4 regions of the Nonomuraea sp. NPDC003804 genome follow, and region 1 is predicted to be linked to each of the others. Evidence: riboswitches for the same ligand, from Rfam matches in the RefSeq annotation. Region 1 holds a riboswitch; each other region holds the start of a gene.
What was found. A riboswitch is a leader RNA that binds a small molecule or an ion and turns the genes downstream of it on or off. The one in region 1 is predicted to bind cyclic di-AMP.

Region 2: another riboswitch for cyclic di-AMP. It lies ahead of ABZX22_RS40055 (CHAP domain-containing protein); the one in region 1 lies ahead of ABZX22_RS37745 (C40 family peptidase).
Region 3: another riboswitch for cyclic di-AMP. It lies ahead of ABZX22_RS26400 (hypothetical protein); the one in region 1 lies ahead of ABZX22_RS37745 (C40 family peptidase).
Region 4: another riboswitch for cyclic di-AMP. It lies ahead of ABZX22_RS03310 (D-alanyl-D-alanine carboxypeptidase family protein); the one in region 1 lies ahead of ABZX22_RS37745 (C40 family peptidase).

What each region holds. Positions count from the first base shown of each region.
Region 1 covers NZ_JBEXMT010000037.1:34,448-36,636, forward strand. Annotated here, with positions in the region: gene ABZX22_RS37740 (hypothetical protein) at 1-623, opposite strand, end outside; gene ABZX22_RS37745 (C40 family peptidase) at 703-1,278, opposite strand; cyclic di-AMP (ydaO/yuaA leader) riboswitch at 1,352-1,494, opposite strand; gene ABZX22_RS37750 (LysR family transcriptional regulator) at 1,835-2,189, shown strand, end outside.
Region 2 covers NZ_JBEXMT010000042.1:58,959-61,147, reverse strand. Annotated here, with positions in the region: gene ABZX22_RS40060 (RNA 2'-phosphotransferase) at 1-154, shown strand, start outside; gene ABZX22_RS40055 (CHAP domain-containing protein) at 387-1,088, opposite strand; cyclic di-AMP (ydaO/yuaA leader) riboswitch at 1,104-1,238, opposite strand; gene ABZX22_RS40050 (hypothetical protein) at 1,369-1,809, shown strand; gene ABZX22_RS40045 (Gfo/Idh/MocA family oxidoreductase) at 1,790-2,189, opposite strand, start outside.
Region 3 covers NZ_JBEXMT010000020.1:114,400-116,588, reverse strand. Annotated here, with positions in the region: gene ABZX22_RS26410 (roadblock/LC7 domain-containing protein) at 1-145, shown strand, start outside; gene ABZX22_RS26405 (hypothetical protein) at 170-541, shown strand; cyclic di-AMP (ydaO/yuaA leader) riboswitch at 867-1,001, shown strand; gene ABZX22_RS26400 (hypothetical protein) at 1,161-2,030, shown strand; gene ABZX22_RS26395 (alpha/beta fold hydrolase) at 2,076-2,189, shown strand, end outside.
Region 4 covers NZ_JBEXMT010000002.1:221,346-223,534, forward strand. Annotated here, with positions in the region: gene ABZX22_RS03300 (hypothetical protein) at 1-15, shown strand, start outside; gene ABZX22_RS03305 (amidohydrolase family protein) at 166-999, shown strand; cyclic di-AMP (ydaO/yuaA leader) riboswitch at 1,142-1,284, shown strand; gene ABZX22_RS03310 (D-alanyl-D-alanine carboxypeptidase family protein) at 1,297-2,189, shown strand, end outside.

The sequences.
Region 1 (2,189 bases):
TGGTAGACCTGCGCGAGCCGGGGCGAGCCCGGCGCGAAGGCGGCGTCGGCCGGCAGCGCGCCGGGCAGCCGTCCCGCGCGCGCCTCGGCCGCCAGTTCCGCGGCCGCCACCCGCGTCGCGAGTCCCGAGCGCAGGTAGCCGACGTAGTCGGCGAACCCTTCCCGCAGCCACACGGGCCGCCCTTCCGTTCCGGCGGCCACGTGGGTCAGCTCGTGGGTGAGGACGACGTCGCGGCCCACGGGTGTGAGGCGCGCGAAGGCGCCGGGCAGGACGATCACCTGTCCCGCCGAGGCCAGCGCGGCCAGCCCGTCGACGGGGCCCGCGCCCGCGAGGGCGGCCGCCTCCGCGGTGGTCCTGGGCACCACGACCCGTGGCCGTACGGCGCGCCGCAGGACCGCCGAGACGGTGAGGGCCGCCGCGTCGGCCCGCGCGGCCAGGTCGCGCAGGAGGGCGGCGGCGGTGTGGTGCCCGACGACGAGCGAGCGCGCGCCGTAGGCGACGACGACGCCTGACTCGCCGAGCGCGCGGGCCTCGGGCGGCAGGCGGCGTCCCGCGGACCCGGCCACCGTGCAGATCGCCGGTCCGGCCAGCGCGGCCGCCAGCAGGGTTCTGCGGGTCACCACGGCTGTGATGCTAGCCCGGACAGGCCGAAGCCCCGTCCGAGGGGGATGGACGGGGCTTCGGGCCTCCGGCGGCCGGGGGCTACGCGCCGGGGCGGACCGCGCCGGCGAAGGACGCCTTGCGCCAGCCGCCGAGCTTCTCGATCCGCACGGTCTTGCCCGTGCTCGGCGAGTGGACCATCCGGCCCTTGCCGACGTACATGCCGACGTGGCCCTTCCCGCGGAAGAACATCAGGTCACCGGGCTTGAGATCGTTCCACCTGACCTTCTTCTTGATGCGCGCGTACTGGCTGTACGTGACGCGGGGGATCTTGATGCCGGCCTTGGCCCAGGAGTACTGGACCAGTCCCGAGCAGTCGAAGGCGCCGGGTCCTGTGCCTCCGAAGCGGTAGGGGTCGCCGATCTGCTTCTTGGCGGTGGCGACGGCCCTGGCCGCCTTCAGCCGCTGTCGAGCCGCCTTGGCCTGCCGCGTCGCCGCAGCCGTCGACGCCGCGCCCGCCTGTACGGCCGGCGCCGTCTTCACGGTCGTCGTCGTCGCCAGGGTGGTGGTCACCGGGGTCACCAGGGTGGTGGTCGCGGGGAGCGCTGTCGCGGGGGCCGCTGTCACCGGGGTCACCGTCGCCTGCGCCGCGGGTGCGTGGAGGACGATCCCTCCCATCGCCACCACGACGCCGCTGAGGGCAAGGCAGGACAGACGGGTTGTGCTAGAGGGGGTAGACAGAATGTCTCCTTGGGACTTCCACCAATGCCTACCGGGTTAGCTGACGGGTTCGGGCGGGGAAGTCGCCCTTCCGGCCCGCAGGCCGGATTCACCCCAGGAACGTGGGTCCCCGGCTCCGTGCTCCATGCCGCACGGACTCGGCGGGTCGACCGCGCACGCCTGTCTGGGGTTACGGCGCGGCGACCAGCGGATCTTTATGCGTGCACCGGCCGCTGGGAGGCCGGTGGGCGGTTCCGGCGCCATGGCTTGGTCGCCGCGATGCGAGAACGTACCTGGCGCCCCAAGGCCAGGCAAAGGCCGGGCAAAGCTGTCAAGATCACCGACTGGTTCTTGTCAGAAGAGGAGTCGCTGCTCTGTGGCGGGTTTCGTTATGCGAATGTGACCCTGCTCACACTTGCTTCTGTGGCGACCTGTCAGATCACATCCGTTACTTTCCTCACACTCCCGGTATAAGGAGAATTAAGCCTTAATACCTGCGACATACACTCGGCGCATGCTTGATGGGTGGTCGCTACGCGTCCTGGTGGAGGTCGGACGGCGCGGCTCGTTCTCCGGAGCGGCCGAGGTGCTCTCCATGACCCAGCCCGCCGTCTCGCGGCAGATCGCCATGCTCGAACGCCACACCGGCGTCACGCTCTTCCACCGCCGCCCGAGGGGCGTCCAGCCGACGGAGGCGGGCCGGGCGGCGATCGAGCAGGCCATGGCCGTGCTCGACGGCATGAGCCTGTTCGAGACCAGGCTGCGCGCCTTCGCCTCGGCGGACATCGGCCGGGTCAGGGTCACCGCCTTCCCGAGCGCGGCCACCAGGTTCGTGCCCGAGAGCTTCCGCCGCTTCGCCGCCGACCACC
Region 2 (2,189 bases), on a different contig from region 1:
GGCGGTGCGGGTCGGCTCCCGGCGCGGCGTCCCGGTGGTGCTGGTCGTCGACGCGCGGGCGATGCACGCGGCCGGGCACGAGTTCGTGGTCAGCGCCAACGGGGTGTGGCTCACCGACGCCGTGCCGGCTGCTTACCTGCGGTTCCCCGGCTGATCGGTGCAGACGGGGGGATGGACGAGGGTCCTGCGGGTGGCCGGAGGGCACGCGCGCTGAGACGGCGCCGTCGCGGCCTGGGGGAGCGTTCTGCGGGGGGAACGTTCTGCGGGGGGAACAGGGTGGCCGGTCCGAAGGGACCGGCCCGAGCCCGTGGGTGGCCCCCGTCACCGGAGCGGCGCGTGGCCGTCCTGGCGACAGGGCCGGGGGGAATGCGGGGGAAGGGGAAGCGTCAGCCGCCGTAGCTGGGGTAGCCGTAGCCGACGACCTGCGACTTCGGGCGGACTCGCTGCTCGACGGCGCCGTTGCCGGTGTTGCCCTCGATGGTGCTGATCGTGCCGTCGCCGTTGTCCTTCTCGACGAAGCCGACGTGGTCGATGGAGTCGAGGCGCTTGCTGCCGTCCCAGGCGAAGAAGACGACGGCGCCGGGCTTGGGCGCGGTGCCCCAGCGCTTGTTGGCCTTGAACCACTTGGCGTGGGTCACCGTGTAGGCGTCCCAGCCGACCTGCGTGCGGGCGCCGGTCATCTCACCGACCCACGAGACGAACATCGCGCACCACGGGGCGTTGGCGTACGCGCTGACGTCGCCGCCGTCCCTGACGACCGTCTCCCTGGCGCGCTGCGATCCGACGTACCAGTTCTGGAACTTGGTTCCGCCGCCCGCGGAGTTCTCCTTGACGCCGACCTGCTTCTTGGCCTCGGAGAGAACGACGGTGGCGGACGGGATGACCTTGGCCTCCGGCCTGGCGGCGGCGGGCTTGCCGGCCTCCTCCTTGGGCGCCTTGGCGAGGACGGCTACCCGCTGGCTCTCGGACAGCGGGAGCTTCTCGGCCTGGGCGGCGGTGGGAACGAACGAGCCGGCGATGACGACGGCGCCGAGCGCGGCATGCGCGTAGGTGAGCTTCGGGGCACGGCTACGGCTGTGCTTTGCCATGGGAAGGGGAACTCCTTGCTAGCTTCCTGCCGCTTACCGGGTTAGCTGACGGGTTCGGACGCGAAGCTGCCCTACGGCACGGTGTGCCGATTCACCCCAGAGGAAGTGGGTCCCCGGTTCCGCATGGTGCGGATTCAGCGGTCACAGGCGAACCTGTGATGATTGCAATGACAGGCAATGTCCGGAATGCCCGGTTTATGCCTTGAGTGAGCCTAAGGTAATACACGAGGCAAGTAGCTTACAAATTGATAAAGGTCCGGCGATCATTTACGGTCAGGTCATGTCGCCACAGGACCTGTTCAACAGGGGGCTGCGGGAAGACGGACACCGTCCGGACGAAGCCCGGCGATGGTATCTCCTGGCGATCGCATCGGGCCATCCGGCCGCCGTCCAGCGGGCGGCCTTCAACCTCGCGCTGATCGAGGACGAGAGCGGCCACCTCGACGCGGCCCGCCACTGGTACGGCAGGGCCGGCACGCCCAGGGCGATGTTCAACCTCGGCGTCCTGGAGGACTGCTGCGGCAACACCGACGCGGCCCGGCGCTGGTACGCCAGAGCCATCGAAACCGGCCACGAGGAGGCCGCGCCGCGTGCCATGTTCAACCTCGGCCTGCTGGAGGGCAGGGAGGGCCGCCCCGACCGGGCCCGCGCCCACTTCCGGGCGGCCGCGGGCTCCGGCCACGCCGAGGCGGCGGCCCGCGCTACCGAGCGCCTAGCCTGACCCTGGCGTCCTCCAGCATCCGCATCATCGCCAGGCTCTCGTCCAGCGGCATGACCGAGCTCTCCGTCCTGCCCTCGGCCAGCGCGGCGCGCACCTCGCGCACCTCCTCGGCGTAGCCGTTCATGGCGGGGTCCAGGACGAGCTCCTCCGGCTCCACGCCCGGCCCCGACAGCACGATGCGCCGCGGCGCCCAGAACGGCGCGGCGATGTCGGCCCGCAGCCCCGTCCCCACCACGGTCGCGGTGTTGGCCAGCGGGCTGAGCAGCGAGGTTTCGACCAGCGCCCTGGTGCCGCCCGCGTAGGTGAGCAGCGCCGCCACCTCGGCGTCCACGCCCGAGGGGCCGAGCGATCCGGTGAGATGCGTCTCAGCCGGCTCGCCG
Region 3 (2,189 bases), on a different contig from region 1:
CAGCGCGGGCTTCGCCGCCTTCTACACGGCCGGCCCCACGATCGTCCTCACAGTCCTGGCCGAGCCCGGCACCAATCTCGGGCTGCTGCGGCTGGAGGGTCGCAAGACGGCGGCGAGCGTCGCCGCCATCGCATCGCGAAAGTGACTCGCATTCACACGGAGGAAACGCATGGCCAGCATGGACGTCTCGCTCAAGGAGATGATGGCGATCGACGGCGCGCTCGGGGCCGTCGTGGTCGACTACGGCAGCGGCATGGCGCTCGGCGCCCTCGGCGGCTCCAAGGACCTGGACCTGCAGGTAGCCGCCGCGGGCAACACCGAGGTCGTCAAGGCGAAGATGCGCACGATGGAGTCGCTCGGCCTCAAGGACGTCATCGAGGACATCCTCATCACGCTGACCGGTCAGTACCACATCATCAGGCCGATGACCGGCAGGGGCGGCAAGGGACTCTTCCTTTACCTGGCGCTGGACCGCACCAGGGCGAACCTGGCGCTGGCGCGCCACCAGCTGCGCGGCATCGAGGAGAAGCTCGAGGTCTGACGGACCACGCCCCGTGTCCGCGGCGCGGCGGGCACGGGGCGTGCCGTACGACCGGCCCGCGCCTTCTTCAGCCGTGTGTACTCCGGCTTTACCCTGGCGCCACTGCCGATTTCATGATTTTTATCCCCTTGATCGGCTTTCCCGCCGCGCCCGCGCAACCCGTTGTTTTTCAGGGGTTTCCGCGCTCTCCGCGCCTGCTGAATCGTGACGATAAAGGGTAGATCCTCTTTCCGATTCATGGGTTTGCTTTTGCCTTTGGGGTGATTTGCCCATAGAGTCCTTTGCGTTACCGAGCGGTGACCGTGCTCTTCACCAGGGAAGAGTCGGCCGGTCGGCGCCGAATCCCGCGACTGCGGGAACCGGGGACCCATCTCTTTGGGGTGAATCCGGCCTCGTGCCGGTAGGGCATCTCCACGCCCGAACCCGTCAGCTAACCCGGTAGGCGAGATGGAGAGGACACCACCCTTGTACGACAGCCCCCCGAACTGAGCGGCGCTTCCCCCCGCTTCCTTTCGCGCTCTGTCTTTTCGCGTAGCGACTGCTAGGCCCATGCCCGGCTACGCCTTTGCCTGATCTTCATGTGAGCGCGGATTTCCTATCCCTCGCACAAAGGACTTTCATGACCCGCCGCTTTGGCATGCGCGCTTCCGCCCTGCTCGTCACCACCGCCCTCGCCGTCGGTTCCGGCGCCGCCGCCGCTCTCGCCGAGCCCACGGAGCCCGACCTCGCCCGGACCACCCAGCAGCGGACCCTCCTCCAGGGAGGCACCACCGCCTCCTACTTCTGGGACGACTCCTCCGGCCGCGCCGGCGACACCGGCCTGCCCGCGAGCGGCATCTCGATGCGCAAGGGCCTGGCGGCCAGCCCGAGCTGGCCCCTCATGACCGAAGGCTACGTCGTCTACAAGGGTAAGAAGGCCCCCTTCTTCGTCGGTGACCGTGGTCCTGGCGTGCCCTCCAGCAGCGGCGTCATGCTCGACCTCGACGCCAAGACCTTCGCCTACCTCACCGGCGGCGAGTTCAACTCCGACACGCTGATGGTGAACGGCAACGGCGGTCAGGGCCACATCAAGGTCCAGTACGTCATCACCAAGTGGGGTGACGGCGTGGGCAAGAAGAACCACCCCGTCGCCTTCTCCACCGGCGCGTGGGGTCGTATGGACCGCAACCCGGCCAAGCCGCCGGTCGACTACCTGGCCCTGGCCGAGAAGAAGAAGGCCGAGGCCGCCAAGAAGGCGCAGGCCGCCAAGAAGGCCGAGCTGGTCGCCGCCCGCGAGGCGGACGAGCAGGAGTCCAAGGGGACGACGGCCGCCGCCGCGTCGGTCAGGCCCGCCTCCTTCGACGGCCCGGTGCGCACCACCGCCGCCCGGACCGCGACCGAGGACGACAGCCACACCGGCACCGCGCTGGCCATCATCGGCGGTCTCGCGATCGTCGGCGGCGTCGGCTACCTGGGCCGCGGCCACCTGCGCAAGGTCGTCTCCCGCTGATCTCCCCCTTGTCGTCATGCGAAACAGAATGAGATTCTGCTTCGCATGACGCTCATGGCGCGCGCCAACGGCATCGACATCGCCTACGACCCCATCGGCGACCCCCAAGACCGGCCCCTTCTGCTGATCATGGGGCTCGGCTCCCAGCTCGTCCACTGG
Region 4 (2,189 bases), on a different contig from region 1:
TGGCGCCGCCGCTGAACCGGGGGACCCCCACAGTGCCGGTCGGTCATCCCACGCCGGCCCTTCGCCTCGCAGCGGCCCGAGCCTCGGTCCTGCCGTTCTTCCTGGGGCCGCGGTGAGTCCCGGGGAGCTCTTGCCGAGGTCGGCCAGACATCCTATGTTTGCCGCGTGATAGTCGACGCCCACCAGCACTTCTGGAACCTGGAGACCGGCGCCTACTCCTGGCCCACTCCCGACCTGCCGGCGATCCACCGCACCTTCGGCCCCGAGGACCTGGCGCCCGAGCTGGCCGCCGCGGGCGTCGACCGGACGGTCGTGGTCCAGGCCGACGACTCCTTCTGGGAGACCGACGCCATGCTGGCCCACGCCGACGCCCACGACTTCATCGCCGGCGTCGTCGGATGGGTGCCCCTCGACCGCCCGGAGGAAGCCGCCCGAGCGCTCGAGCGCTACACCAGACATCCGAAGTTTGTCGGCGTCCGGCACCTCATCCACACCGAGCCCGATCCCGACTGGCTGATCGGGGAAGCGGTGCTCGACGGGCTCGGACTGCTGGCCGAGGCGGGCGTGCCGTTCGACGTGGTCTCGCTGCTGCCCCGGCATCTGGAGCACGTCGTCACGATCGCCGAGCGGCACCCCACGCTCAACCTCGTCATCGACCACCTGTCCAAGCCCAGGATCGCCGCCGGTGAGCTGGAGCCCTGGGCGTCGCTGCTGCGCGCCGCCGCCGCCTGCCCCACCGTGTACGCCAAGGTGTCGGGCCTGGTCACCGAGGCCGACCACGCCCACTGGACCGTGGCGGACCTGCGGCCCTACGTGGAGCACGCGGTCGAGGTGTTCGGGCCGGACCGGCTGATGTTCGGCAGCGACTGGCCCGTCTCGCTGCTGGCGGCCGACTACCGGACGGTCTTCACGGTGTACGGGGCGCTTCTCGGGGGGATCGACCGCGACAAGGTGCTCGGCGGGAACGCCGCCCGTTTCTACGGCTTGAGCGCCGTGTAGCGGCCCGTCGCGGGCCGGAGGTTCGCGGCCATTTGCGTGGTTTATGCTATTTTGCTACTTTTGGGCCGTTGTGCAACGAGCTGTGACATGTTCGTTGCCGTTTCATTGCCCGGACCGCGCGTCATCTCAGGCCAGTCCGCCGGACGCGCGGCCGCCGAATCCGTATCCACGGAGCCGGGGACCCACTTCCCTTGGGGTGAATCGAGCGCCCGCTCAGCGGCGCCCGTAGGGCACTTCCCAGCCCGAACCCGTCAGCTAACCCGGTAGGCGGCATGGAAGCCAAGGAGCAAACCCTTCATGCCCACGCATCTCACCTACCGGCTGGGACGCGCGCTGCTCGGCGTCGTCATCACCGCAGGCGCCGTGACCGCGGTCGCCACCGGTGCGCAGGCCGCACCCCAACCCGGCGTCGTGTCGCCGGTCTCCCGGACCCACGCTCCGGCCGCCGCCGCGGACGCCCCGGCGGTGCTCGGCCGGGCCGCCCACCTGATCGACGCCAGGACCGGCAAGGTCTACTTCAGCAAGAAGGCCGATCGGCGCATGCCGGTGGCCAGCATCACCAAGGTGATGACCGCCTACACCGTGCTGAAGCAGGCCAAGCCCACGGACGTGGTCAAGGTCACCTCCGCTGACGTGCGCTACGCGTCGAAGGGCGGCGCCTCCGTGGCGTACCTGCGCGCCGGTGACCGGCTCACCGTGGAGGAGATGCTCTACGCTCTGATGCTGCCCTCCGGCGCGGACGCCGCCCACGCGCTGGCCCGCTCCTACGGGCCCGGTGTCGACGCCTTCACGGCGAAGATGAACGCCAACGCCCGCGCGCTCGGGATGAAGGACACGCTGTACGTCAACCCCGACGGGATGCCCGCCAAGGGCGGCGGCTACTCCACAGCGCGTGACCAGGTACGGCTCGCCCAGGCCGCGCTGGACAACAAGACGATCAAGAAGGTCGGCTCCACCCGGTACCGCTCGCTGCCCGAGACGGCGGAGCACGGCGCCTACTCCTGGCGCAACACCAACCGCCTCCTCGGCACGCCGGGCGCCGTCGGCCTGAAGACCGGCTTTACGCGCGCCGCGGGCTACACCCTCGCCTTCGCGGCCGAGCGTGACGGCCATCGGCTGGTCGGCGTGATCCTGGGAGAGTCCAGCTCCAGCCGCCGCTTCGACACCGCCGAGGCGCTTGTCGACTGGGC